Regions from separate parts of the Alteromonas sp. 4NH20-0104 genome, predicted to be linked through region 2. Evidence: predicted binding sites of a transcription regulator. Region 2 holds the regulator's gene; the other holds the start of a gene.
The links. The regulator FliA, encoded in region 2, starts transcription of late flagellar genes. The targets are predictions, from matches to a motif close to CTAAAGNTNNNNNNNNNNNNGCCGATA.
Positions count from the first base shown of each region.

Region 1 (15,149 bases), on a different contig from region 2:
CGGACTCGACTATGCCCGCACGCTAAAAGACTGGTTTAATGCGTTTGTTGCGGCCAAGGAAAAACTGGCAGTGCATGGTTACGATGAGCGCTTCGCGAGAATGTGGGAATATTATCTGAAATATTGTGAGGGAGGGTTCCTGGAACGTTCTATCAGTACGGTGCAACTAGTGTTGAGCAAACCTCGCTACGTAGATGAGCTTACCCGCTAACCGGGTAAGCTGACACTTCGCGCTGACTTACTGACCCTGATCCAAGACCGAAATAGGTTTCGAGCGAATGGGTTCACCCTGATTAATATTGATTTCAACCCGCCGGTTAGTGGCCAGCTCTTCAGGCGTTTGGGGATCTTCAATTAACGGCTCGTTAGACGCCTTGCCCACTACCGACATTCTGCCTTCATCGAACCCTTGCGCCGAACGCAACGCCTCGGCTACTGCAACCGCCCGTTGCGCTGATAAATCCCAGTTAGAACTGTAGAGTTCATTCGAAATTTGCTGTTTATCACTGTGGCCAGACACTTCAATCTGTCCGGGCATATCGGCAAGGATCTCGCCAATCTTACGAATAACAGGTCGAAATTGCGGTTGTAAAAATGCAGAGCCGGCAGAGAAAGACCCATTTTCACGAATTCGAATGGTGATCTGCTGACCCAGGGATTCCATTTCGATGGAGCCGTCGAGGATTTGTTTTTGCAATTGCTGAGCGACTTTTTTCATCATCTCAGCTACCTGTTCCTGATTGGCCGCCTGCTGGGTAGACGCGGATTGATCCGTTGAGGTTTGTTGCGACTGTCCTCCTCGCTGGGTCCCCCGCTGTTTCTGCCGTCCGCCTGCCGAGTCCTCATCACCGGCCTGAAATTCCAGCATTTGCTGAGTCATATCGATGGTTTGCTGCTGGATAGTGTCAATGGGGGTTGGATCGGGGCGGCCAGGGCGAAACTCCATGGCTATTACGCTCGTCCCTTTCGGAATGTCTTTGACTTCAATTTTGTTTTGCACCCCAAAGGCAAACTTCATGGAACCGGCTATTTGTTTGAATTTCAGGACGTCCATCTCGGAGAACGCCAACAGCAGCACGAAAAAGCACATTAGCAGCGACATCAGGTCCGCAAAGGTCCCCATCCACGCGGGCAGCCCCTCGGGGGGGCATTTTGGGCATTCTTCTTCCTGCGCCATAACCGTTACTCTTCTTCTGCCGCGCCACGTTTACTGGCGGCTAGATAGTTTTTCAGGATCCCTTCGATAACCCGGGGGTTCTGACCATCGGCAATGCCAACAATGCCATCCAGGATCAATGACTGGTTGAGCTTTTCTTCATTCAGTCGATTACTTAATTTCGCTGCGATAGGCAAACAAATAACGTTTGCAAGAAAAGCACCGTACAGGGTAGTTAACAAGGCTACGGCCATGGCCGGACCAATAGCTTTCGGATCGTCCATGTTAGATAACATGGCCACCAGACCAATAAGCGTACCAATCATCCCCATTGCCGGTGCTACGTCACCCAGGCCTTTAAAGATAGAAACACCAAATTCGTGACGCTCAGTGGTCATGGAAATGTCTTTTGCCAGGGTTTCCCGCACCACGTCTATATCGTGCCCGTCCACCAGCATGTCGACTCCTTTCTGCATAAAAGGATTGGCAATTTCGGCCTCTTCCAGGGCAAGGAATCCCCCTTTGCGCGCCGCGTCTGCCATTTCAACCACTTTCTCAATGAGATCTTCAGGTGAATCGATTTTAAAAATGAACGCCTTACCGGCCACCTTGCCCGCACCAAAAAACTGACCCAGCGTAAACTGCGACATAACAACAAAAAGACTGCCGCAAAAAACAATCAGTACCGAAGGAACATCGGCAAACATGCTGAGATCCCCACCAAGGATCATGGCCATGACGATAAAGCCAATGCCGCCTAACATTCCTACCAGGGTTGCTAAATCCACTTGTTTCCCTCACTTCATCACTTATTCAGGGCGATACTGAACTTATGGTGTTAAATATAGCTGCGAATTTACCACATTACAGTGCAGAATCAGACAAAGTCATACACACCGGCGATAGTGGTTTCGGTATTTCGCCGAATAACGATGCTTAACATGCCCGTCATGCATCTGCTTAATACGCCTAGTTAGTCATTCTATCGGCAGTTATTTTTTTTTCTACACTGATGTTGTTATAGATTTCATAACCCGTTATTGCAAAATAGCCGCTTTACCACACTAAGCAGACCAAAACCAACCCGCCAGCCCTTAAACTATTTGACCCTTGCCCGGCCCTCGGTTAATGTGCCTTCACTACGCAAAATGAGACCAGAAGAGGGATCCGTGAGCGATAAAGCCACTCCAGCCAGTCCGTCATTTGAACAAACTATCAGCGAACTGGAAACCATCGTTAATGAAATGGAACAGGGCGACCTGCCCCTGCATGAAGCACTGCAAAAATTTGAACGCGGTATTGAGTTGTCGCGCCTGAGCCAAAAGGCACTGGTAGAGGCCGAACAAAAGGTCAAAATACTCACTGAACAGAATGGCGAAGCCGCACTCCAGGACTTCGCGGCAGATAACGAGGACTAACATGCAACTTGCTTCATTGCACCAGCACATCAAGCAACGCATTGATGACGGCTTGCATGACCTCATAACCGCCCTGCCGGATGCCGCTCCCAGCCTGAAACAAGCCATGCTGTATGCTTTAACAAATGGTGGCAAGCGCATGCGGCCTTTGCTGGTGCACCTGGTGGGCAATATGCTGGATATCCCGGATAACGACCAGCGCGCCATCAGTATCGCCATCGAATGCGTTCATGCCTATTCGTTAGTTCATGATGATCTGCCAGCCATGGACGATGACGACTTGCGCCGGGGCAACCCAACCTGTCATATTGCATTTGATGAGGCTACCGCCATTCTTGCTGGCGATGCCCTGCAAACCCAGGCGTTCAGTATTGTTGCCGAACATCCAATGAGTCCCTTTGCCGACACCCGCCGGGCCCGGTTAGTTGCGGTGCTGGCGCGGGCAGCCGGCTACTCAGGAATGTGTGGCGGACAAGCCATTGATCTGGCCGCAACCGGCAAGCAAATATCACTGGCCGAATTGCAATACCTTCACCAACTGAAAACCGGTGCTTTACTGACCGCCTGTGTGGAAATGGTGTGCCTGGTAACTGAACATCTCGATAGTGCACATCAGCAATTGCTTTGCCGGTTTGCCAATCGGATAGGCCTGGCTTTTCAGGTCCAGGACGACATTCTGGACGTCACCGCCAGTACCGAAACCCTGGGTAAACCCAAAGGATCCGATGAAGCACAGGGTAAAAATACCTTCCCGTCTTTGCTTGGCCTTGAAGGGGCCCGCCAGGAGTTAACAAAATTACATCAAGAGGCGCTTCAAGCCTTGGACGGTTTGCCCTACAATACCGATTACTTAGTTGCATTTACCGATTTAATGGTGAGTCGCAGTCATTGAACTGCCCCTCGCCCGCATAACGTATCAGAATAATAAATAATGACTCTAGATTTAGCGCACTATCCTACTCTTGCTCTGGCCCGATGTCCTGAAGCGTTACGCAAGCTTCCACAAGACAAGCTGCGTACCCTGGCCGACGAATTACGCCAGTATCTGCTGACCTGCGTTAGTCAGAGCAGTGGACATTTTGCATCCGGTCTTGGCACCGTCGAACTCACTGTGGCGCTGCATTACATCTATAACACGCCATTCGACCGACTTATCTGGGATGTGGGTCATCAGGCCTACCCGCACAAAATACTGACCGGCCGGGCCGAACAGATGTCGACTATTCGCCAGAAAGAGGGGCTCCATCCTTTCCCATGGCCACCGGAAAGTGAGTTCGATACCTTTGCAGTCGGACACTCTTCCACCTCAATCAGTGCAGCGCTGGGGATGGCCATTGCGGCCGATAAAGAACAGCTTGGCCGCAAGGTTGTAGCGGTTATCGGCGACGGCGCGATGACCGCCGGGATGGCTTTTGAGGCAATGAATCACGCCGGCGATATCAGCAAAGATTTAGTCGTGGTGCTGAATGATAACGAGATGTCGATTTCTGAGAACGTTGGCGCGCTTAACAGCCATCTGGCTCGCTTATTAACCGGTAATCTGTTCAACAGCATTCGTGATGGCGGCAAGAAATTACTTAGCAATGTACCGCCTATCAAAGAGTTCGCCAGTCGTGCCGAAGAGCATATTAAAGGTATGGTTGTACCCGGGACGATCTTTGAGGAACTGGGCTTTAACTATATAGGCCCCATTGACGGCCATGACATTAACGGTGTGGTCGATACATTACGCAATATGCGTAAATTCAAAGGGCCGCAACTGCTGCACGTGGTCACCCGTAAAGGTAAAGGCTATCCCGAGGCAGAAAAAGACCCCATAAAATTCCATGCTGTGCCGAAGTTTAACCCGGCCGACCAGACCCTGCCTAAAGCCAAGGCGTCCAACCCGACGTTCTCGGCCACCTTCGGTAACTGGTTGTGTGATATGGCCAAGCTGGATCCTAAACTGATGGCCATCACCCCGGCAATGCGTGAAGGTTCAGGAATGGTGGCCTTTTCCCAACAATTTCCGGAACAGTATTTCGATGTCGCCATTGCCGAACAACACGCCGTAACCTTAGGCGCCGGGATGGCTAAAGATGGTCTGAACCCGGTAGTGGCCATTTACTCCACGTTCTTGCAACGTGCTTATGACCAGCTTATCCACGACGTAGCGCTGCAGAATCTGCCGGTATTATTTGCCATCGACCGGGCGGGCATTGTAGGTGCCGATGGTCCGACTCACCAGGGCGCCTTTGATATAGCTTTCCTGCGTTGTATTCCCAACATGATTGTAATGACGCCGTCAGACGAAAATGAGTGTCGCCAGATGCTGTATACCGGCCATATAGCCAATGCGCCAGCGGCGGTGAGATACCCGCGCGGTGCTGGCAAAGGCATTACCCCGGATGAGGCCATGACGGCCCTGGAATTAGGCAAGAGCCGAACGCTGCGCACCGGTAAGAAAGTCGCCTTGTTAAACTTTGGGACGCTACTGCCCTTTGCTGAGGCCGCGGCCGAGGCACTGGATGCCACGCTGGTGGATATGCGGTTTGTGAAACCGCTGGATACCGACGTGCTCAACACTCTGAAAGCCGAACATGAATGCTTCGTAACACTGGAAGACGGCTGCATTATGGGGGGAGCAGGTAGCGCCGTAAGCGAATACGTGATGCAAAACCGGTTAAAAACCGATGTGCTGACCCTTGGTCTGCCTGACAGCTTTATTCTGCAGGGCACCCAGGAAGAAATGTACGCCGAGCTTGGGCTCGACAGTGCTGGTATTATTGCCAAAGTGAACCACTACCTGGCCTGATTATCGCGGCCAAATTCACCTAACCGGCACCGTGCCAGCGGTGCCGGTTAGGTGAATTGTTTTACCATTTGTCCCTGCCCGCTTTATTAGACAAACCTGATTCGTTTTCTATACTCTGAACATACCGCCGGATGGCATTACTCAGGATGTAGTTATCACAACTCAGACAACCGCTTTTTATCAGCAATTACCGGCTTACGATGATCTTGCCCATTTAGCCGTTCCCGGGCATTACGCGACACTGCCCGCTGAGTGGCTGGTAGTGATTTCCGACGTAAAAGGCTCCACTGACGCTTTGCTGCGTGGCAAGTATAAGGATATCAATGCCATCGCAGTCGCGATGATTGTTGCCGTGCGTAATTGTTTTGCCGGTACGGCGTTGCCATTTGTATTTGGCGGTGATGGCGCAACTATCTGCGTGCCCCCGGGCAATGAGGAGCTACTCAGGCAATGTCTTACCTCCTGCCAACAAAAGGCGCTCAGCCTTCATCTGGAGCTACGTATAGCGCTAATTCCCGCCGCTACCGTGTATGCCGCGGGTCAAACTATCGGGGTGAGTAAACTGACGGTTTCGCCGTACTACCAGCAGGCTTGTTTCAGTGGCGGCGGGATCCGTTATGCAGAAAAAATCCTTAAAGATCCCGTTCTCAATCAGGCCTTTCTGATTGAAGGGGCTCAGCCGAGTGCAGACTACTCAGGCTTTGAATGTCGCTGGAGTAACGTGACAAGCCGCCACGGCGAAACCCTTTCGCTCATTATTGAAGCCAGTTCACCGCAACAATACGAGCTGGTTTTACAACAGCTACAACAGATTACTGGCGGGCGTGAACACTACCACCCGATAGCCTCAGAACAACTTTCATTTGCCTGGTCTCCCGCCCGGCTCGCCACCGAGACCCGTATTAGAACAGCGACCAACTCGCTAATCAGCCGATGTAAGGTTTATCTGCATCTGGTATTCATGAACCTGGTTGGCGGCTGGTTGATGTCACGCAAAGTAAAAACCGATACCACCGACTGGGGTGCGTACAAACAGGATTTCGTAACAAACTGCGATTTTATAAAGTTCGAGGACGGCCTGAAAATGTGTATTAGCTGCACACCCGCGCAGCGTGAGGCGATTATGCAGTTCCTCAGCAGCCAGGAACAGATAGGACAAATCGCTTTTGGTGTTCACGTGGCAGGAGCAGCCTTGATCACCTGTATGATAACCGCTTACCAGTCAGAGCATATTCACTTTATTGACGGCGCTGATGGTGGCTACAGTCTGGCTGCGCTGGACTTAAAAAAGAAACGCGGCATGCAAGGCAAATAAACACTCACCGGGCACGACTATTAAGTTGAATAAGCCGCTTTCAGGTAAGTCAGTTCCTTCTCTAAATGCTCGACGACCATCTGCCCCACAACAACCTGAAAATAGACCGCTTCTTCCCAACCAAAATACTTTCTAAGGATCACCTCATCTTTACACACCTCATTAAGAGGCGCTTTGAAACGGTGTTTTCTAATTAACTCCTGACTGCCAACGGCACCGTTGTTAATTGACTCGATATTATCTTCAGGAGAGCCCAGCAGAGGGCCTGACGCCAGTTGATTTAAAAAACTGGTATCTTTCATCTCGGCCGTCTTACTGGCAAGTTCCAGTTCATAAAAGCGGGTATAGTTGGCAAGCTCTGACAGTCTGGTTCGAAGCTCTGTATGCTGAAAAGCGAGAAAACTGTTATTACTGAGCATTAACTCAATGTCACGAACAGAAAGTAATATCTGGGAATAATTCATGACAACCGGAAACGTGGCTTCGATATTTTCTATCGAACCACCATCAGCACCACAAGTGCGTAAGGTTTCGATGACTCGCTGAACGGCAGGCAGACGCTTACGGTAATAGTTCTGTACCGCTCGAATGGATTTTATATTATTGCTAACTTCCTGATGTACCCGCTGATAGGCGTCGTGATAAAGCGTTCGTTGCTTTTGTGTTTCGTTCCAGTTTGCTACCTGAACACCGATAAACACACCCACCACTACAATTACAAAATCGAGTAACACCGCAAACCAGTTCTGTTGCCTTACGTGCAAAAGAACGCGCCTGAGTAACATAACTAATCCTTTTATTTGAACAGTATTTGTTCAATTTTCAGGTTTATTCTCGTCAGTGCTATCACGATTTGAGGTTGGAATTATTTTTTACGCAGGTGGGCTAAAGCCCAAAGAGAAATAAGATTGCGTGCAGGCTGACACAGGCCATAATACCGGCCACTACGTCATCCAGCATAATACCCAGCCCACCAGCGAGATACTTATCAATGGGTTTGATTGGCCAGGGTTTTAAAATATCGAAGAAGCGGAACAACACAAAGCCCATCAACACCGTAATAGGCGATAGCGGGATCCATAAGAAGGTGAGTAAGATACCGGCCACTTCATCCCAGACAATAGAGCCGTGGTCGTGCACCTGCATGTCATCTGCGGTTTTACCACACAGATAAATCCCTACAACACTGGCCAGCACCGCAGCAATCAGCAGTGCGTAGGGTGAAAGCCAGCTAAACGGGATGAGCAATGGCAATGCCGCCAGCGAGCCAAAAGTACCAGGCATCAGGGGGATTAAACCACTGCCAAAACCCAGTGCCAGAAAGTGCACCGGATTTTTCATTGAGACCCGCTTACGCAGCGTTTTATCCATTAAAACTCGTGCTCGTAGCCAGTGCTTTCATCCAGCACGTATTTTTCATCATACAGTCGCAGGTCCATTTGACCGGCGTAACCGTTCACCTGACCAATACAGGTCGCTTTAACGTTGGCATTGGTGAGTGACGTTTCAAGGTTGCCGCGCTGCTCTTCATTAACGGTGAAAACCAGTTCGTAATCATCACCGGCGGATAAAGCATAGCGATAAGCCTGTTGAGCCCCCACCGTATCGAACAGAGCTGATGACACAGGCAGGCGGTCTACGTGAACCGTCGCACCGCAGCCCGACAACTTAAGTATATGACCGAGATCAGACACCAGTCCGTCAGACACATCAATACAGGCATTCGCTGTACGGCGTAACGACGTCCCTGCCATCACTCTGGGAGTGGGGTAATAATGGCGGTTAATCAGATAGTCCCGGTGCTCGTCGCTGGCCTCAACCTTACCTTTCAGAATATCCAGGCCGGCGCCGGCATCACCAAGATTACCGGTCACATAAATCCAGTCACCTGGTTTAGCGGTGCTACGGCGTAATTCAGTATTCGGCGGCACAAATCCCTGAGCCGTAATCGTTAATGCCAGCGGACCGGTTACCGTGTCGCCACCAATCAACTGCACCGAATAGTACTCAGTCAGTTCGTAGAGACCGTTAACAAATTCGTCTATCCAGGTTTCATCGTAGGATGGCAGTGACAGTGACAGACTTATCCAGGCAGGCTCTGCGCCCGACGCAGCCAAGTCACTTAAATTTACCGCCACCGCTTTATAGGCAACAGAACGTGCCGGTGCATCGGAGAGAAAATGAACACCACTTATCAGGGTATCGGTGGTGACAGCAAGGTGTTGATTATCAGGTACTTTGGTGACCGCACAATCGTCACCGATTCCCAGGATCACGTCTTTTCTTACGTGACCCCGTTGGGCAAAGTACTGTTTTATCAGATCAAACTCTTTCACAGTAATCCGGAAAGTTAAGAAATTTAAAAGAAGAGCATCCTGCTCTGGTTTCAATGACTGCGGGCTTAGCCGCGCTCATCGGAGCGCAGGGTTTTCACCGCTTTATCCAGCGCGCCATTGACAAATTTATGACTGTCTTCAGCGCCAAAGGATTTAGCCAGCTCAATCGCTTCATTGATAATGACTTTGTATGGGACATCGATCTGTTCGGTTAGTTCAAAGGTGGCTAACCGTAGGATTGCTTTTTCGATAGGATCCAGCTCTTCGGGCAAACGCCCCAGATAAGGCTTAATGGTAGCATCCAGTTGCGATGCACTACGCACCACACCACGCAGCAACAACTGAAAATAGTTCATATCTACTTTTTTCATGTCATTGCTGGTTGCCAGAGCCAGTTCGATTTGCTCAATCTGGTTCTGACTCATCTGCCAGGAATAAATGCCTTGAAGCGCTATTTCACGGGCCCGACGGCGAGGAGAAACTTTCACACTGTTACCCTTATGCCAGGTCGTCTAAGGCAGACATTACGTTAACCATTTCAAGCGCACCTAAGGCGGCTTCTGAGCCTTTGTTACCGGCTTTGGTGCCAGAACGCTCAATGGCTTGTTCGATAGAATCGGTGGTGATCACACCAAAAGAAACCGGTAAACCGTATTCCAGTGAAACCTGCGCCAGGCCTTTGTTGCATTCACCGGCAACAAAGTCAAAGTGCGGAGTACCGCCACGGATCACAGCACCTAAGGCAATGATAGCGTCGAACTTTTTAGATTCAGCTAATTTCTTCGCAGCGACCGGCAGCTCGTAAGCGCCAGGTACACGAACCAGAGTGACATCTTCATCACTGACTTCACCGTGACGCTCCAGTGTGTCCAGTGCGCCTTCTAACAAACTTTCTACTACAAAGCTGTTAAAACGTGAAACAACAATGGCAAATTTCTTACCCGTTGCGCGAATATTACCTTCGATAACCTGCATAGCCCAATCCCGTATGAATCCCGTGTCAAAAACGGCGCGAAGTATACCACAACAGCGCCAAAACCCAATCGTTAGTCGTGAATATACTCAACAACTTCCAGACCAAATCCGGAAAGCGCGTGATATTTAATGGGTTTACTTAATAAACGCATTTTCTGGACGCCCATCGCTGCCAGGATCTGGCTTCCCACGCCTACAGTGCGTGAGGACCCCTGCCAGTTTTTACCTACCGGCTGCTCACCTCTGTCTTCGGCGGCGAAGCGCTGTAACTGCGACTCAAGGTCTTCTTCTTTACCCAGGAGCACCAGCACCCCACCTTCTGTGGCAATTTGTTCCATGGCATCAGGCAGGGTCATTGAACGGGAAATACCGCGGGTTGAGCCCAGTAGATCGCTCAGCGTGTTATGCAGATGAACCCGCACGAGGGTGGGCGATTCGGCCTCAACATCCCCCTTTTTAAGCGCAAAGTGCAGCTGGTTATCAATAACATCCTTAAATGTATGCAACTCAAAATCGCCATACTGAGTGGGTAACTGACAGCTCGACACCTTTTTAATGGTCGTTTCATTAAGGTTGCGGTATTCAATCAGGTCGGCAATGGTGCCAATTTTGATACCGTGGGCTTCAGCAAACGCTTCAAGCTGGGGGCGACGGGCCATGCTGCCGTCATCATTTAATACTTCAACAATCACAGCCGCTGGTTCACAGCCTGCAAGGCGCGCCAGATCGACGCCCGCCTCGGTATGCCCGGCACGGTTAAGTACCCCGCCTTCCTTAGCAATTAACGGAAAAATGTGGCCGGGCTGAACGATATCCTTAGCCTGAGCATCCCGTGCTACAGCTGCCAGAATAGTCGTAGCGCGGTCGGCGGCCGAAATACCGGTAGTAACGCCTTCAGCCGCTTCAATCGACACGGTAAAATTAGTCGAAAACTGTGCTTTGTTAAGGTCGACCATGAGTGGCAGATTTAAACGCTGACAACGTTCTGCGGTCATAGGCAAACAAACCAGTCCTCTGGCATGCTTAACCATAAAGTTAATTGCCTCGGGCGTTACGTGTTCAGCAGCCATGATGATATCGCCTTCATTTTCGCGATCTTCGTCATCCATCAGAATGACCATCTTGCCTAACTTGATATCTTCGATTATTTCAGCGGTGCTATTAAGTGCCATAAATATTGTGTCTTGTAGGGTTATTTTTTTAGATAGCCGTGTTCGGCGAGAAATTCCAGACTGATATCACTTTTTTTACTGGCGGCTTTGTCGCCCAACATCAGTCGTTCCAGATAGCGGGCAATGACGTCCACTTCCAAATTCACTCTGGTACCGGTTTTATAGGTGCCCAATACTGTTTCCTGCAGGGTATGCGGAATGATCCAAAGCATAAATTCACTGCCATTAACCTTATTGACGGTCAGGCTCACACCGTCGACGGTGATACTGCCTTTATGGGCAATATATTTAGCCAGGTCATCCGGTGCATTGATCCATATTTCCACGTAATCGCTGTGCTGGATTATACGGGATACCTCGCCAACGCCATCGACGTGACCAGAAACTATATGCCCGCCGAAACGGGAATTGACCTGCATCGCTTTCTCAAGATTTACCTGAGCACCGGGCTGATACTGAGCAAAGCCGGTCAAGCGGATGGTCTCAGCAGACACATCAGCACTGTAATGGTGCGGGCTGTAGTCTACGACGGTCAGACACACACCGTTGGTGGCAATGCTGTCTCCAAGGGCGACATCTGACATATCCAGTTTACCCACTCCCACTTTAAGGCGGATAGATTCGCCCTGATCGACCATGGATTCGATGGTACCAAGCGCTTCAATAATTCCAGTGAACATAATATCTTCTCGTGTTCTGTATTATGACTTGTCGCAGGCTAATTGATAGGTCAGCCGGATGTCTTCTGCTATATGTCTGATATCGGTCAATTTCAAGTGCGGCACCTCGTTTACCTGTTCGTAGTCAGGTAAGTTCAGCATAGAAATGCCTCTATCGCCGAGGATTTTAGGCGCCTGGTAGACAATCAGCTCATCGACCAGGTTATGTTCTGTAAAGGCACCGGCTAAACCCGCTCCGGATTCTACTAATACTTCGTTAATGCCCCGCTTAGCCAGTTCAGCCAGCAATAACGGTAAATCGATTTTGCCCTGCTCTGACAAGGGCAACTGACATTGCTCGACATCCTGGCTAAAGCCAGCGCGAAAACGCTGATTGACCAGCAAGACCAGGTGACCATCATTAAACATCAACCAGTTAGGCGTGAGCCGCTCCTGTGAGTCAATCACCACTCGCAGAGGCTGGCGCACTGCAGACACCGGGTAGCTGCTGAATTCGGCCTGTTCCGGGCGCACCAGCATGCTTGGATTGTCGGCAATCACCGTACCACTGCCGGTAATAATGGCGCAGCTCTGCGCTCTTAGTCGCTGCACGTCACGCCGGGCCGCTGGCCCGGTAATCCATTGGCTGGCACCGTTAGCCAGGGCAATTTTGCCATCCAGACTCACGCCCAGTTTCACTCTCACCCAGGGCAAACCGTGCTGCATTCGCTTAATAAACCCGGGGTTTAGTGCCCTTGCCTGCGCCGTTAATACGTCCTGCGTAACGGCGATTCCCGCCGCCTTGATGCGCTCAATACCGCTGCCACTGACCTGCGGATTCGGATCAGTCATGGCCACCACCACTCTGGCAACGCCGGCTTTGATGAGTGCATCGGCACACGGCGGCGTACGACCAGTATGGCTGCAAGGCTCAAGCGTCACATAGGCAGTTGCGTCACGGGCATTGTCACCCGCGGCAACCAGGGCATGCACTTCGGCGTGAGGGGTTCCGGCCTGGATATGATACCCCTGCCCGATACACTGATCATGCTTAACAATTACACAGCCGACACGAGGGTTTGGAGAGGTGGTATAACGCCCTTTGGCCGCCAATTGAATGGCTTTAGCCATCCAGAATTCATCGGTGGCCGGGCTGGAATTGAGGCATTGCATGGGATTTAATCCCCCAGTCTGGCTATCTCTTCACCAAACTCTTTAATATCTTCAAAGGAACGATACACTGAGGCAAAACGGACATAAGCCACTTTATCCAGCTCTTTTAAGGCATCCATAATGAGATTGCCTAACAATTCGCTTTCAACTTCGCGCTCGCCGGTTGCCCGCAGTGTCGATTTGAGTTGCAGCACACACTGCTCGATTTTTTCAGTGCTTACCGGGCGTTTTTCCAATGCCCGTTGTAAACCTGCCCGCAGTTTGTCTTCGTTGAAAGGCTCGCGGGTGCCGTCGCGTTTGATAACCCGCGGCATCACCAGCTCAGCGCTCTCAAAGGTGGTAAAGCGTTCATGACATTCAGCGCACTCCCGGCGCCGGCGCACCTGATGTCCTTCAGCGACTAACCTGGAATCAATAACCTTGGTTTCTTCGGCAGAACAAAAGGGACAATGCATAAACGCTCCTGCTTAGTAACCGGCTCAGCCAGTAACTACTGAGCCGCTATTCCTTGGATTAGGCGTATACCGGGAAGCGTGAGCACAGCTCAACCACTTCTTTCTGAACGCGTTCAACCACGCTCTCATCGCCCATGTTATCCAGCACGTCACAAATCCAGCTTGCTACCTGCTTCGCTTCGTTATCACCAAAACCACGACGGGTGATAGCGGGCGTACCAATGCGTAAACCACTGGTGACAAACGGTGAACGAGGATCGTTAGGTACTGAGTTCTTGTTAACGGTAATGTTAGCACGGCCAAGGGCTGCATCGGCATCTTTACCGGTAATATCTTTATCGATCAGATCTAACAGGAACAGATGGTTGTCGGTACCGTTAGAAACGATTTTATAACCGCGCTCCTGCATCACGCTTACCATAGCTTTGGCATTGGTAACGACCTGCTGCTGATAAGCTTTAAAGTCTGGCTGCAGCGCTTCTTTGAAAGCAACGGCTTTGGCAGCAATAACGTGGCACAGCGGACCGCCCTGGTTACCCGGGAATACTGAGCTGTTAAGCTTCTTATAAATGGTCTCATCACCGCAGGCAGACAGGATCAGGCCGCCGCGAGGACCAGCCAGAGTTTTATGCGTGGTAGTGGTTACGACGTGCGCGTGTGGCAGTGGGTTAGGATAAACCCCTGCAGCAACCAAACCCGCTACGTGCGCCATATCGACCAGCAGGAACGCGCCTACTTTATCGGCAATGGCACGGAAACGCTGCCAGTCAACAATGCCAGAATAAGCGGAGAAGCCACCAATGATCATTTTTGGCTTGTGTTCTTCAGCCAGCGCTTCAACCTGAGCGTAATCAATCTCGCCGGTCTCTTCGTTCAGGCCGTACTGCACCGCATTATAGGTTTTACCAGAGAAGTTAACGCTGGCGCCGTGAGTTAAGTGACCACCTTCAGACAAGCTCATGCCCAGCACGGTATCACCAGCGTTAAGTAACGCCATAAATACGGCCGAGTTAGCCTGTGAACCAGAGTGTGGTTGCACGTTAGCATACTCAGCGCCAAACAATTGCTTGGCACGCTCAATCGCCAGATCCTCAACGATATCTACGTGCTCGCAGCCACCGTAGTAACGCTTACCAGGATAACCTTCAGCGTATTTATTGGTTAATTGCGACCCCTGGGCCTCCATAACTCGAGGGCTGCAATAGTTTTCAGAGGCAATTAGCTCAATATGGTGTTCCTGGCGTTGATTCTCTTTATCAATCGCTGCGGCTAATTCCGGATCAAAATCGGCAATGTTCATTTGGCGCGGTAACATGAAGGCTCCTTACTGCGTTTTTGGGGTCGCGTAAAATCAGAGACGCATATTCTAGTCATTTTACGTGCTATGTATACTGCTTTGTGGCTGATTTATGACAAATCCGAACAGTAATGCAACAAACAGGCTGTCAACGGTGGATTACACTCAGGCGATGACAGCCGCGAGGATGTACCGACCTGGCATGCCAGGAAAGCATGGCAGGCATTGGCAATACTCTGATTAGTCTTTCTTTTCCAGTTGTTTTACGCGCTCGAAAAGCTGCTCCAGCTGGCGGTTACGCACGGCATTTTTTCGCCAGTCGCGATTGGTCATGGCCGGTTGTCCGGAGGAGTAAACCCCGGGCTCTTTAATATCACTAATCACCATGGTGTAGCCGGT
Region 1 covers NZ_BAAJLP010000002.1:209,106-224,254, reverse strand. Annotated here, with positions in the region: gene AC27IB_RS02635 (class I SAM-dependent methyltransferase) at 1-211, shown strand, start outside; gene AC27IB_RS02630 (flagellar motor protein MotB) at 239-1,177, opposite strand; gene pomA (flagellar motor protein PomA) at 1,183-1,944, opposite strand; gene xseB (exodeoxyribonuclease VII small subunit) at 2,326-2,574, shown strand; gene AC27IB_RS02615 (farnesyl diphosphate synthase) at 2,576-3,466, shown strand; gene dxs (1-deoxy-D-xylulose-5-phosphate synthase) at 3,506-5,368, shown strand; gene AC27IB_RS02605 (DUF3095 family protein) at 5,484-6,683, shown strand; gene AC27IB_RS02600 (hypothetical protein) at 6,704-7,468, opposite strand; gene AC27IB_RS02595 (phosphatidylglycerophosphatase A family protein) at 7,569-8,054, opposite strand; gene thiL (thiamine-phosphate kinase) at 8,054-9,019, opposite strand; gene nusB (transcription antitermination factor NusB) at 9,085-9,507, opposite strand; gene ribH (6,7-dimethyl-8-ribityllumazine synthase) at 9,518-9,994, opposite strand; gene ribBA (bifunctional 3,4-dihydroxy-2-butanone-4-phosphate synthase/GTP cyclohydrolase II) at 10,066-11,166, opposite strand; gene AC27IB_RS02570 (riboflavin synthase) at 11,187-11,846, opposite strand; gene ribD (bifunctional diaminohydroxyphosphoribosylaminopyrimidine deaminase/5-amino-6-(5-phosphoribosylamino)uracil reductase RibD) at 11,868-12,998, opposite strand; gene nrdR (transcriptional regulator NrdR) at 13,004-13,453, opposite strand; gene glyA (serine hydroxymethyltransferase) at 13,512-14,768, opposite strand; gene lpxD (UDP-3-O-(3-hydroxymyristoyl)glucosamine N-acyltransferase) at 14,991-15,149, opposite strand, start outside.
Region 1: a site for FliA is predicted at 2,140-2,166, ahead of pomA (flagellar motor protein PomA). Genes of this name have one in related genera too.

Region 2 (15,149 bases):
TCTGCTGGCCATTATGGGCATGGTGATCCTGCCCATGCCGCCGATTCTGCTCGACATTTTATTCAGCTTCAATATTGCGCTTTCACTGGTCATTATTCTGGTTGCGGTACTGACCAACCGGCCGGTGGATTTCGGTATTTTCCCGCTGGTACTGCTAATTGCTACGGTTTTACGTCTTGCGCTGAATGTTGCTTCTACCCGGGTGGTATTGCTTTATGGCCACGAAGGCGGCGATGCGGCCGGTAAAGTTATTGAAGCCTTTGGTGAGGTGGTGATCGGCGGTAACTACGCAGTGGGTGTCGTAGTATTCGCTATCTTATTGATTATTAACTTCAAAGTAGTTACCGCTGGGGCCGGGCGTATTTCCGAAGTGGGCGCGCGTTTTACCCTTGACGCGATGCCGGGTAAGCAAATGGCCATTGATGCTGATTTAAATGCCGGTTATATCGATCAGGACGAAGCGCGCCGCCGTCGTGAAGACATCACGGCTGAAGCCGACTTTTACGGCTCTATGGACGGTGCGTCAAAATTTGTTAAAGGCGATGCCGTTGCCGGTTTGTTCATTATGATGATCAATATCGTCGGTGGCCTGTTTATTGGGATGATCCAACACGACCTGTCATTCAGCAACGCGCTGGAGGTGTACACCATACTGACCATCGGTGACGGCCTGGTGGCGCAAATACCTTCCTTGCTGCTGTCGGTGGCTACCGCCATTATTGTGACGCGTGAAAATGAAAGTCAGGAAATGGGCAGCGAAATTACCACGCAACTGGGTAACAAAAAAGCGCTGTATATTTCTTCTGGCATCCTGTTTGTTATGGGCATTGTACCGGGCATGCCACATCTGGCTTTTCTGACCTTCTCAGCGTTGGCCGGCGGCTATGCTTATTATCAGACCTATGCCGAAAAACGTAAGGCTGAGCAACCGCCGACTCCGGTGGTCACCAATAACAGTGAAGATAATGTGCCGGCTGAGATTAAAGAACTGGGTTGGGATGACGTACAGCATGTCGACACCATTGGTCTGGAAGTGGGTTACCGTTTAATTCCGCTGGTGGATAAAACCCAGGGCGGCGAATTACTGACCCGGATTAAAGGCGTGCGGAAGAAGCTTTCTCAGGAACTGGGCTTTTTGATCCCACCGGTTCATATTCGCGATAATCTTGACCTGGACCCTAATGCTTACAACATCTCCATGCTGGGCGTGACGATCGGAGATGCTGAAGTCAGCCACGACGAAGAGCTGGCCATTAACCCCGGTCAGGTGTTTGGTAAACTGGAAGGTCGCGCTACCCGTGACCCGGCGTTTGGCCTGGATGCCGTCTGGATTAAGCCTGCCCAACGAGAGCATGCGCAAACTCTGGGTTATACCGTTGTGGATGCGGCAACCGTTATCGCCACCCATTTAAGCCAGTTATTAACCAATAATGCCTACCAGTTGCTTGGCTTTGAAGAAGTACAGCAACTGATGGATATGCTGGCCAAGCATAATCCGAAACTGGTTGAAGGCCTGATCCCCGATCTGGTGTCGCTGGCAACGGTAGTGAAAGTGCTGCAAACCCTGTTATACGAAGGCGTGCCTATCCGTGATATGCGCACCATTGTGCAAACGCTCACCGAGTATGCACCGAAGAGTCAGGATCCTGACGTTTTAGTGTCAGCTGTGCGGATCGCCCTGAAGCGTCTGATTGTACAGGAGATAAACAGCGGTGGCGCCGAGTTGCCGGTAATTACCCTGGCTCCGGAACTAGAACAAATGCTGCATCAGTCACTACAAGCGGGTGGGGATGATGGCGCCGGTATAGAACCCGGTCTGGCTGAACGTTTGCAACAGTCGCTGCAACAGGCTGGTCAGCAGCAGGAACTGGCGGGCGAGCCCGCGGTGTTATTAACGTCGGGCATGTTACGCCCGGTATTGTCGAGATTCTTAAAGAATGCAGTGAATGGCTTGCACGTGTTGTCGTATCAGGAAATTCCTGATGATAAGCAGGTTCGCATTGTTTCTTCCGTCGGTCAGTAAGCTGACAGACACCCTTAATACCTAAGAGGTCATTATGAAAATTAGACGATTTTTTGGCAAAGACATGCGCGAAGCATTAAGCCAGGTAAAAAATGAGCTGGGTAGTGATGCGGTGATCATGTCAAACCGCAAAGTGGCCGACGGCATTGAACTGGTAGCCGCTTACGATAAAGAGCCTGAAGCCAGATTGTCGGTACCGCCGAAGCCAAAAGCCCCGGAGGCCAGACAAAACGAAGGCAGTCTGCCGACCTTAAGCGAGATTATTGGCGATGATGGTCCGGATACTCTGCGCGCATTGCTCGAAAAGCAGGCTGAGCAGAAAGCGGCAGTAGCCCAGCGTGTAGAAGCGGCCAACGCTGAAGCGGAGAAACGCGCGCCGGTGAAACCGCTCGCGACCGAGGCCCCGGCAGTCAAAGAAACCTCACCATTCCCCGCAGTTGAGGAAGACGCAGAGCACAGCGGCGGTGGCAGTCTGGCGGATATCCGCGCTGAAATTGCCTCATTACGCAATGTGTTACAGTTTCAGTTAGCCGATATGCAACAGCAGCAACAGTCGCGCCTTAAGCCACAACAACGTTACCTGTTGCAGCAGCTTTGTGCGATGGGAATTAGTCAGCAACTGGCCGCACAAATGGTCACCTACACGCCGGCTGAGTGTAATGAGCGCGAGGCCTGGCTGTATCTGTTAAAACTTTTGTCCAATCGTCTGACCACCAATAACGATGATATTCTCACCCAACAGGGAGTGGTTGCTTTAGTCGGACCGACCGGTACAGGTAAAACCACTACCATTGCCAAATTGGCTGCCCGCTATGCCCAAAAGTATGGTGCCGATCAGGTAGCACTCATTACTATCGATAGCTACAGAATTGCTGCGTATGAGCAACTAGCCACCTATGGCAAAATTATTGGGTGTCCGGTTCGTAAAGCTCAATCAGGTGAACAATTGGCCGATTTACTGTTTCAGCTGCGCAACAAACGCCTGGTATTGATCGATACCGCAGGCTTTAGCCAACGCGACAGTCGTTTGATTAGCCAGCTTGCCACCTTCGGCCAGGTAAGCGGTCAGCAGGTAAAAAACTATTTAGTTGTGCAGGGTAATACGCAACAGGCTACACTTAAGCATATTATCAACGCCTATAAGAGTATTGATTTGCAAGGATGTATCATCACTAAGCTGGATGAGTGCTATAGTTTAGGGGAAGTGGTCAGCAACGTAATTGAGGCGCAATTGCCGGTCAGTTATGTTGCCGATGGCCAACAGGTGCCTGAGGATATTCACGTTGCTAATGCGAAATCTATAATCTCTTTAGCAGCAAAGCTTTATAAAAAGTATGGTTTGAATCATACTAATAGCAGTTCCGATGTAAACACAGCACAGGCAGTATGATTGAAGACCAGGCGAGTAGCTTACGAAAGATGAATCAATCACGATTAATCAAGGTAATAGCCGTTACCGGCGGTAAGGGCGGAGTAGGGAAAACTAACGTTACTCTGAATACCGCTATAGCAATGGCAAAACAAGGCAAAAAGGTCATGGTTCTGGATGCAGACCTTGGTCTGGCGAACGTAGACGTGATGCTTGGACTGCGCGTAGAGAAGAATTTGTCTCACGTGTTGTCCGGGGAATGCACGCTCGACGAAGTGCTGGTAACCGGTCCCCATGGCATTAAAATCGCCCCGGCGACTTCCGGTACCCAGTCCATGACAGAGCTGTCACCCACTCAGCATGCCGGGCTTATTCGCGCGTTCAGTGAACTGCGCTCGCAAATCGATGTGTTAATCGTCGATACGGCGGCAGGTATCTCGGATATGGTGCTCAGTTTTTCCAGGGCTTCTCAGGATATCCTGGTAGTGGTGTGTGACGAACCCACCTCACTTACCGATGCCTATGCACTGATTAAAATTCTGAACCGCGACCACGGCATTTTCCGGTTTAAGATCGTGGCCAATATGGTCCGCGATGTGCGGGAAGGGCAGGAGTTATTCAGCAAGCTTTCCAAGGTCACCGGGCGTTTTCTCGATGTGGCACTGGAATTAGTTGCCACGATTCCCTTTGATGAAAACATTCGTCGGGCGGTTCGCAAGCAAACCGCTATTGTGGATGCTTTCCCGTCATCACCGGCTTCCGTCGCGATTGGTCAGTTGGCCACCAAAGCTCTGACCTGGCCTGTCCCGGCGCAGCCCGGCGGACACCTCGAATTTTTCGTTGAGCAACTGATCGCGTCGAAGGTGGCAGGGAGATAGCGTGAATAGCAAAGCTGCAGCGTACCAACAACAAACTGATAAAGCGCAGCTGGTTGAGCGACATGCCTCTTTAGTCAAACGTATTGCTCACCATTTAATGGCGCGGCTACCAGCCAGTGTAATTGTCGATGATCTGATTCAGGCCGGTATGATTGGCCTGCTTGAGGCAGCGAAAAATTTTGACGGCAGCAAAGGTGCCAGTTTCGAAACCTTCGCCGGGATTCGGATCCGTGGTGCTATGCTGGATGAAATCCGCAAAGGCGACTGGACACCCCGGTCGGTCCACAAGAATGGCCGGGCTATTTCCGATGCCATTTCTCAGGTTGAGCGGGAAACCGGACGTGATGCGCGGGATGTCGATATTGCGGCCAAGCTCAATGTATCCTTGCCGGAATACCATCAGATGTTATCCGAGGTCAATGCCGGCAAACTGGTGGGTATTGAAGATTTAGGCGTGTCTGAAGACGTAATCGCGACGGATGAGTCGCGGGGTTCGGATTCGCCGCTGGAAGATTTAATGCAAGGTTCATTTCAAAAAGCGCTGGCGCATGCTATTACTACATTACCAGAGCGTGAAGCGATCGTACTATCCTTGTATTATGACGAAGAATTAAACCTGCGGGAAATCGGCGAGGTTCTCGAGGTAAGTGAATCACGGGTCAGTCAAATTCACAGCCAGGCGATGTTAAAATTAAAAGCGCGCATGCGGTCCTGGCAGACTGGTGAGTAACATTAACTATACTAACAATATGACTATCCTCACTGGAGGCAATTTTGGATAAGAATATGAAAATTCTCGTGGTAGACGATTTTTCTACGATGAGACGTATTATCAAAAACTTACTCAAAGATCTCGGCTTTTCCAATATTCAGGAGGCCGATGATGGAAGTACTGCACTGCCAATGTTGCAGCAAGGTGACTTTGACTTTGTGGTGACTGACTGGAATATGCCGGGCATGCAGGGTATCGATCTGCTGCGGGCAATTCGTGCAGACGATAAACTCAAGCATTTACCGGTACTGATGGTAACTGCTGAGGCGAAAAAAGAGCAAATCGTAGCGGCCGCTCAGGCGGGGGTAAACGGCTACGTAGTTAAACCGTTCACTGCCGCTACGCTAAAAGAAAAACTAGAAAAGATTTTTGAACGTTTAGGTTAATCCAGTAACGTGTTTAACCGCTGAGGACAACTGGATGACTGAAAATAAGAAAGTCCCCATTACGCTGGATGAAGCGAAGCAGTTGGTTACCTTTCTGGAAGAAGGTGATACCGATTCTGCTAATGCACTGCTTGACGCTGTCACCATGAAAGAGTCTGTCGAATTATTCGCAGAGGTGGGTAAGCTTACCCGTCAGTTACACGACTCTTTAAACAATTTTCAACTGGATGAACGGATCGCCGGTTTGGCGAACGAAGATATCCCTGATGCGCAGACCCGATTAACCTACGTTATTGAAGAAACCGAAAAAGCGGCTAATACTACAATGGATGCTGTTGAACAGAGCATGTCTATTGTTGAAACCATGAAAGGGCAATTAGACAGCCTGATGCCTGAGTGGAAAAAGTTAATGAACCGCGAGATCGAACTCGACGAATTTAAATCCATGTGTCTTGACCTGGATAAACACCTTGAATCTTCTGTGGACGATGCCGATAAGATGATGGGGCTGTTGACCGAAGTGCTTATGGCGCAAGGTTATCAGGATCTGACCGGACAGGTTATCCGTCGCGTAATAGAGTTGGTCAAAGAGGTTGAAGACAGCCTGGTTCACATGCTGACTGTGTTTGGCGGTGCAGAAGTGACCAAAGCGGCCAATTCTTCGCAGCCGAAGGCCGAAAAGGCGATTGTCGCCGAAGGGCCAATTATTGATGCCGAATCGCGTGACGATGTGGTGTCTGGCCAGGATGATGTGGATGACCTTTTATCCAGCCTGGGTTTTTAGGGGAGCGGATACATGTCTTTTGATGTCGATGAAGATATTTTGCAAGATTTCCTGGTTGAAGCCGGTGAAATTCTTGAGCAACTCCAGGAGCAGTTAGTTGATCTGGAGAACAATCCAGAGGATAAGGACCTTCTCAATGCCATATTCCGGGGCTATCACACCGTAAAAGGGGGTGCCGGATTTTTGTCACTGACCGAACTGGTTGAAATTTGCCATGGCGCTGAAAACGTCTTTGACGTAATGCGTAATGGCCAGCGCTCGCTGACCCCCGAACTCATGGATACTATTCTGCAGGCCACTGACGTGGTAGTGGATATGTTTGAAAAGGTCAAAATGCGAGAGCCGCTGGAACCGGCTAGTGCTGGGCTGGTTGAGACATTGCACAAGCTGAGTAATCCGGAAGCGCCCGGAGAAAATATTTTTGGCGACACGCAGGATGAGGCGCCGGCCGCACAACCTGAACCCGTCGAAGTCGAAGAGACGTTCGAGCTGGAAGAAGACACTGCTCAATCAGGCAATCCATCTGAACTGATTGAAGATATCACTGAAGACGAATTTGAAGCCTTGCTCGATGAGCTGCACGGCACTGGTGGTGCACCCGGCGCCGCGGCTGGCGCTGCGCCTGCCTCTCCGGCACCGGCTCCAACGCCGTCCGCCGCACCAGCTGCCAGCGGTAATGAAGACATTACTGACGATGAATTTGAAGCGCTGCTTGATGAATTACACGGTAAAGGACAGTTCAGCGGCGAGTCTCCAGCCCCTGCATCACCTGCGCCTGCCAGTCCGGCTCCGGCAGCGGAGACTGGAGGGGGGGAAGAAATCTCTGATGATGAGTTTGAAGCCCTACTGGATCAATTACACGGGCAAGGAAAAGGCCCCGGTGCGGATGCTCCTGCAGAACAAAAACCGGCTGAAAAACCGCGTGTAAAAGTTGACAATACAGCGCCGCCAGCCGCCAAAGCTGCAGCACCGGCAGCTAAACCTGCTACGCCGCCGGCTACCCCGGAAAAAGCTCAAAGCAAACCCGCGGCGCCGGCAAAAGCCGCTGAACCTGCGGCTAAAAAAGAAGAGAAAAAAGCGGGGCCTGCTGCGCCTCAGGCAGAAACCACAGTCAGGGTTGATACCCGTCGTCTTGACCAGATCATGAACATGGTCGGTGAATTGGTACTGGTGCGAAATCGTTTGTTAAGTCTGGGCATCAGCATTAACGATGAGTCAATGTCCAAGGCCATTGCTAATCTGGATGTGGTTACCGGTGACTTACAAGGTGCTGTGATGCAAACCCGCATGCAGCCCATTAAGAAAGTGTTTGGGCGCTTTCCGCGAGTCGTTCGTGACTTAGCCCGCAGCCTGAAGAAAGAAATTACCCTTGAGCTTGAAGGGGAAGAAACCGATCTGGATAAAAACCTGGTTGAGGCGCTGGCCGATCCGCTGGTTCACCTGGTGCGAAACTCGGTGGACCATGGTATCGAAATGCCCGACGACCGTCAGGCTGCCGGTAAGCCCAGAATGGGTAAGGTGAAACTGTCAGCCTCCCAGGAAGGGGACCATATCCTGCTGGTTATCGAAGATGACGGTAAAGGAATGGATCCGGACAAATTGAAGGACATCGCGATTTCCCGTGGTGTGCTCGATGCCGATGCGGCAGCCCGGATGTCGGATGTTGAAGCCTTTAATTTGATTTTTGCCCCTGGATTTTCAACCAAAACCGAAATCAGTGATATCTCTGGTCGCGGTGTTGGTATGGATGTGGTGAAAACCAAAATCAACCAGCTTAATGGTACGGTAAATATTGATTCTCAGTTGGGTCGTGGTACTCGTCTGGAGATAAAAGTACCCCTGACACTGGCCATTTTGCCAACGCTAATGATTGTGGTGGGCAAACAAACCTTCGCATTACCGCTGGGTGCTGTGAGCGAAATTATTAACATGGATATTAAAAAGACCAACACTGTTGATGGTCAGCTAACCATGATTGTGCGCTCCAAGGCGATCCCGCTGTTTTTCCTGGGTGACTGGCTAATTCGTGGGCCGAAAAATATTGAGCGCGACAAAGGCCACGTAGTGGTAGTGCAAATGGGCACTAAACAGGTGGGCTTTGTAGTGGATGCCTTAATCGGGCAGGAAGAGGTGGTCATTAAACCTCTGGATGCTTTATTGCAAGGCACGCCGGGCATGGCAGGCGCGACGATCACCTCAGATGGTGGCATTGCGCTTATTCTGGATATTCCGAGCCTGCTTAAGCGATACGCCCGCAAAGCGATCAAGTAATAGCGTTGAGAAGAGGATTGTTATTGAATGGCTTTTAAAGTCCTGGTTGTTGACGATTCCAGCTTTTATCGCCGTCGGGTTAAAGATATTCTTAACGAAGACCGTTCACTGGATGTGGTCGGCGAAGCCGCAAACGGCCGCGAAGCAGTAGAAAAAGTCAAAGCGTTACGTCCTGACGTGGTGACCATGGATGTGGAGATGCCGTTAATGGACGGCATCGAAGCGGTCAAACGCATAATGACTGAATGTCCGGTGTCGATAATCATGTTTTCCTCGCTGACTCATGAAGGCGCCAAAGCCACACTGGATGCGCTGGAAGCCGGCGCAGTGGATTTTCTGCCTAAGCGCTTTGAGGATATAGCCAAGGATCGCAGTGATGCGGCCACACTGTTACGAACCAAAGTGCGGCTTTTAGCTCGTCGAGCGCCATCATCTTCGCTGCGACCCAGACCAACGGCGCGTCCCGGTAGTCTGTTAAACAAGGCACAGCCAGAGCGGCTTAAACCTGCCAGACCGATGCCGGCCAACGCACCAAAATCTACTTTTTTCAGAAGTTCTACTGTGCTCAGTGGCAGTCAGGATGCCGCTGAACCGGTTATTGTGTCGCAGGTTCAACGCAGTGGCAAGCGCTATCGCTGCCTGGCAATTGGTGCGTCAACCGGTGGTCCCGTTGCACTGCAAAAAGTGTTAACGCATTTGCCGGCGCGGTTTCCTTTTCCGATCTTTCTGATTCAGCATATGCCGGGGACTTTTACTCATGCGTTTGCTGAACGGTTGAATCAGCACTGTCAGATTCGGGTAAAAGAGGCTGAACACGGCGAGGTTGTGCAGGCGGGCTGTGCCTATCTGGCGCCTGGGGGTAAGCAGATGGAAGTCGAAAAGCGCGCCGGTCATACTTACATTGTGATCAAAGAGGTAAACTCCTCGGATATTGGCTACAAGCCCAGTGTGGATATTACCTTTAACAGCCTGTCAAAAATATACGGTGGCGATACCCTGGCGGTTATTCTGACCGGAATGGGGGCCGATGGCCGGGAAGGGTGCCGGACACTGAAATCGCTGGGCGCGAAGGTCTGGGCGCAGGATAAAGACAGCAGCGTGGTGTATGGTATGCCACAGGCGGTAACGGTCGACAGACTTGCCGAAGTGAATATTGACATTAATGACATTGGTGAATGCATTAAAACCGAAATGTCCTGATCGATAATTACTGGCAGGCGGGAGAGAAGCGTTGAAAATTTGGACCATAGCCAATCAGAAAGGTGGCGTCGGTAAAACCACCACGACGGTCACTCTGGGCGGGATACTGGCAAAACGTGGCTTTAACGTTTTACTGGTAGATATGGATCCCCATGCTTCGCTAAGTTATTACTTCGGCATTGATTCAGAAGAGCTTTCCAGCTCGGTGTATGACATTTTTGCTAATCCTTCGGGCTTAAGTGACGATAAAGTACTGGATTGTTTATGTCCCAGTAAGCTCGACAGCCTGTTTATTCTGCCATCCACCATGGCCCTGGCTACCTTAGACCGGTCGCTGGGCAACCAGATTGGGATGGGGCTGGTGCTGAAAAAAGCACTGCAACAAATTGAGTCGCAATTTGACTATGTGCTAATCGATTGTCCGCCGGTATTGGGCGTGCTTATGGTTAATGCTCTGGCGGCCTGTCAGAAGGTGATCGTGCCGGTGCAAACAGAGTTTTTAGCCCTGAAAGGACTCGACAGGATGATGCATACGCTCAAAATTATGGGTAAAACCCTGTCGCGGAATTTTGATACGATCATAGTGCCGACCATGTTTGACAAGCGTATTAACGCTGCCATAGCAGCCCAGAAACAATTGCTGCTGGACTACAAAGAACAGATTTGGAAAGGTATGATACCAGTGGATACGCGATTCCGGGACGCCAGCCAGATGCAGGCGCCGGCATCTATAGTGTATCCCAAAGCTCGTGGCGTGTTTGCTTACGAGAAATTACTCAACGTCCTGGATAGTGACTAATATGAGCAAAGATACACCGTTTGCTAAAGAAGAGGTGATGGAAGAATACCTCAGCAGTTTATTACGCGATGTCGAAGATCCGGCAGACGTAACGGCGCGTACCGCCAGGCTGTTAGAAAAGGCAACGGTAGAGCTGACGCCGGAAGTACCGGAGGCGACACTTCCACCTGTGTCTCCACCAGTAAGCGAGCCGGTTGAAACCGAACAGGACATTGCCGCCGAAGAAGTCATCGCTGAAGTTATAGCGAGGGTTGAAGAGAAAGCTGCGGTGCCGCCTCCAGGTGTGCCTTTAAAACCTCTTGAAGAACGCTTGGATAACGCGTTCCAGGCATTGTTTTTTGAAGTGGCCGGTTTAACTCTGGCAGTGCCGCTGATTACCCTGGGCGGTATTCATAACCTGACCAAAATTGGTCCGTTATTCGGTAAACCAGCCTGGTTTATGGGTGTCATGCTGCATCGGGAAGAAAAATTAAGCGTTGTGGATACCGCGCGATGGGTTATGCCGGAAAAATACGACCAAACTCTGGCGGATAAGCTAAACTATCAGTATCTCATTATGTTAGGCGATAGTCCGTGGGGGTTAGCCAGCGAAAAACTGGTTAATACAGTGACCCTAAGCAAGGACGACGTGAAATGGCGTCAGGCGAATGCAAAGCGTCCCTGGCTCGCCGGTATGGTAAAAAATAAAATGTGTGCATTGTTGGATGTTGATGAACTAATATCAATGCTGAATAACGGCTTGGGCAGTAAAGACCAGGTACTATAGTCAAGTGGAGCCAAGTGCATGAGTGATGACAGAAATAATAACGCAGGCAATGTCGACGATCAGGTATTGCAATGGGTAACCTATCGGTTAGGCGAGGAAACCTACGGTATTAATGTAATGCAGGTGCAGGAAGTATTACGTTACTCTGAGATCGCTCCGGTACCTGGAGCGCCGGATTACGTGTTAGGTATTATTAACCTGCGTGGTAACGTGGTCACCGTTATTGATACCCGCGCTCGCTTCGGGCTACCACCGGAAGAAGTTACCGATAACACCCGTGTGGTCATTATTGAGTCTGATGAACAGGTGGTGGGTATTCTGGTAGATAGCGTTGCCGAAGTGGTTTACCTCAAGTCTTCAGAAATCGACAGTGCGCCAAATGTGGGCACCGAGGAAAGCGCTAAGTTTATTCAGGGTGTCAGTAACCGCGACGGCGAGCTGCTTATTCTGGTTGATCTCAATAAACTTCTCAGCGACGAGGAATGGGACGAGCTAAGCAGTCTGTAAATTAAACGGCCGTTCTTACTTCACATGGAAGTTAATCTGTCTTTACTGATAGCCGTTGCTGCTTTATGCCTTTCGGTGCTTTTTACCATCGTACTCTGGTTTGCCAGTCGTCGCAGCAATGCACGGCTGACCGAAGCGCTGGCACAGCAACAACAGCAGCTCAGCGCTCTGAAAAAGCAACTCCATATCAACGCCAGTACGCTTGAAGAGATTCAGGCGCGTAGTCTGGTGGTGGCCAAAAATACCGAACAAACCGAAGCGACACTGGTTGCTTTACAACAGCAATTTACCGCCTTAGGTGAGCAGGATCCCGACAGTCGCCTGTATCAACGTGCCGCTGAAATGATTCAGTCCGGTGCCAGTGCCGAGGAAGTCATGCACAACTGCGATCTGCCCTTAGCGGAAGTCCAGTTGCTGATGAACATCCATCAGCCCAAATAGGCTGACCTTCGCTCCGCGCGAGTAAAAATTCACCAACATCGTTAACCCCACCTTCACTGCAGATTGGTTTTTTCGCCAGACTAAGCCTGCATAGTTTTTTGTTTATCTGTCTAGTGTTATCTATAAATAGCTGTTTTAATTATGTTTATTGTTAAGTCCGTTACTCAATCTGGTAAATGCGGCAGTTTACTTATTGAACAATCAGGTTGTGCAAAAAAATAACCCTAATGTAAAAAAAATGTGTGAGTGATGTTAATTGTTGGCGTTCACAATGCCCTACTTAAGGCAATGTTGCGCACATAATCAGCAAATTGCCCGGACACACAGAAAAATTACAGGGGTACTACTATGAACAAACTCATGATTGGCGGGGTGCTGTTATTGCTCAGTGCAGCGCCTCAGGCAATGGCCAGTGTTATCACTAATGGTGGCTTTACGGATTGCAGTTATAACGGCTGGTCAAAAGACACCGACGGTGCTGGTGATATCAGCGTCCTGGACGACTTTACTAATACCAGCGGGCCGGATTGCGCCGCTGAACTGCTGGTGGACGCTGGCAATACTGAAGCCTGGTTTGCTAACACTTTATTCCAAAACATTTCGCTCAATAGTGGCGAGCAATATCAACTCAATGTGGATTTGACAGCCGGTTCTGAGTTCAGCAGTGCTGATAACGGCTTTATAGCCGACAATTTTGTGGTGGCATTTGGTGATGGCAGCGGCAGTTATTACGGTGCGGATGGCCAGCTGGGCAGTGTTTTCTCCGCCGATATTGACGGTAATAACAGCTATTCGCTTAACATTATGCTCGACGAGACGCTTTCAGCTTTCGCTAATTTAAGCCTCGAATTTCAGTTACTCATTGGATTTGATGAGTTCGGCAGCGATTTTGGCGGCTCATTTCTGCAAGTAGATAACGTGTCGATTACCGCAGTGGGTGACGACAATGTTGCCGTAAGTGCACCTTCTCAGGCGTTATTATTTGGCCTGGGGCTGGCCGGACTGGTTTTCGCAAACCGTCAGCGTAGCACGGGAGGTGATCAATGAGACTGAACGCCTTTTCTATTGCACTTATCAGTGCCGGGCTGGCTGCGGTTACACCGGTCAGTGCTGCCTGGCAGCCATTGAATGACGGCGTTGATACAACGTCGTCGCGAGCCACTGTAGACAGGGTTAACCGGGTTTACAGTTCGGTGGTTACCCTGACCAATACCTCTGATGACATTATCGAAGGACCTTTTCGGGTGTTGATCACTGATAGTTCTATTGCGGTCAACGGTGCTGACGGTTATACCGGTAATGGGGTCCCCTATTTCGACGTCGGTGCTGATAGCCTGGCAGCGGGCGAGAGCACGGCGGTTTCAGTTTCCTTTAACCTGGAGCGTAAACGACTCAGTTTTACCCCGGTACTGGAACAGGATAATCCTAACATAGGTGTTTACGCCGAAGCGGAAGGCGGAGGAGATGCCACACTTAATTACCTCGGCATGGATCTGATAATAGACACCGGCGCGCCGGGGTACGTAACCACGCTGATGAATGCAACCGTACCACCAGAGGACGACAGCCGGGTAGCGGAGTTACTGGTCAATTTCAACCAGGCCGGCACCTATGCACTCTACGCGCGTGTTCGCGTGGGGCCCGGTGGATTCAGTGATGACAGCATGTATATTCCGTCAGCTCTGGGTAACAATAATGAATGGATACTGGTGAACGGCATCACAGGTTATGCCGCGCCAGGAGAAGAAGGCTACGAGCCGGATACGGTAGTCGATGGCGGTGGCGAAGCGAATTTAGAAGCCTTTATGTGGGTGGCCATTACAGATGGCGAATATACCGTCGCTAACAATAATACGACTGAGGTGTTTCGCTACGCCAGCCGTGAAGACGGACTGGATATTGATAAGTTTGTGTTTGCGCCAGCGGAACTTGCCTATACCGTGGAACAGCTTGAAGAGGGTCTGCCTGGCCAGGTGGTAACGCCTGGGGAAACCTATACACCATCGGGTCCACCGCTAGCCGATGGCAAGTCTAAGTTTTTAGGCAGCGTTTGTTGTGGCGCTCAGCGGCCTAATTTTGAAGCGTATTGGAATCAGATTACGGCTGAAAATGCCGGTAAATGGGGCTCAGTTGAAGCCGTGCGCGATCAGTATAACTGGACCGGACTCGATGAAGCTTACAATCTGGCAAAAGACAACGGGTTTGTTTATAAACACCATGTGCTGGTGTGGGGCAGTCAGCAGCCAGGCTGGATTGATACCCTGACACCGGCCGAACAGCTCGATGAGATCCTTGAGTGGTATCAGGCGGTCAACCAACGCTACCCGGCGATGGATTTCATCGAGGTGGTGAATGAATTCGATAATGCGCCGCCGGATGGTGGTAATGGGCGACCGAATTACGTTGATGGCTTGCGCTTGTACGCGCCTGAAGTGACTGCAGAGGTGGAAGCTTTCTTCCTCGCCCGGGGCGATGATGCGTCTACGGCAGCACAAAAAGCCGAAGACTACGATTGGATAGTAAACGCTTTCCAAATGGCGCGGGACATTTTCCCGGCCAGCACCCAGCTAATGTTTAACGAATACAGCGTGATTAACTCTGACGCCAGAACCGACAAGGTGATTGATTTAGCCAACCTGCTGCAATCGAGGGGCCTTATTGATGCAATTGGTTTCCAGGGGCATGCTTTTTCAACCGGCGGCCCACTTGAAACCATGCTCAGTAATATTGACCGGATGGAAAGCCAGACGGGTCTGGATATTTATCTGACTGAGCTGGATATTGACGGCGCTGATGAACTCACTCAGTTGCTGGAATACCAACGCCTGTTTCCGGCATTCTGGACGCATCCGGCAATCAAAGGGGTAACCATGTGGGGGTATTTGCCCGGCCACTGGCGTGAAGAGCAAGGGGCCATCCTGGCCTACGACACCGGCGTAGAAAAAGCGGCGCT
Region 2 covers NZ_BAAJLP010000001.1:9,675-24,823, reverse strand. Annotated here, with positions in the region: gene flhA (flagellar biosynthesis protein FlhA) at 1-2,023, shown strand, start outside; gene flhF (flagellar biosynthesis GTPase FlhF) at 2,058-3,413, shown strand; gene AC27IB_RS00095 (MinD/ParA family protein) at 3,410-4,270, shown strand; gene AC27IB_RS00090 (RNA polymerase sigma factor FliA) at 4,272-5,000, shown strand; gene cheY (chemotaxis response regulator CheY) at 5,045-5,428, shown strand; gene AC27IB_RS00080 (protein phosphatase CheZ) at 5,463-6,212, shown strand; gene AC27IB_RS00075 (chemotaxis protein CheA) at 6,225-8,483, shown strand; gene AC27IB_RS00070 (protein-glutamate methylesterase/protein-glutamine glutaminase) at 8,511-9,683, shown strand; gene AC27IB_RS00065 (ParA family protein) at 9,715-10,482, shown strand; gene AC27IB_RS00060 (chemotaxis protein CheW) at 10,484-11,248, shown strand; gene AC27IB_RS00055 (chemotaxis protein CheW) at 11,267-11,755, shown strand; gene AC27IB_RS00050 (DUF2802 domain-containing protein) at 11,780-12,196, shown strand; gene AC27IB_RS00045 (hypothetical protein) at 12,545-13,243, shown strand; gene AC27IB_RS00040 (endo-1,4-beta-xylanase) at 13,240-15,149, shown strand, end outside.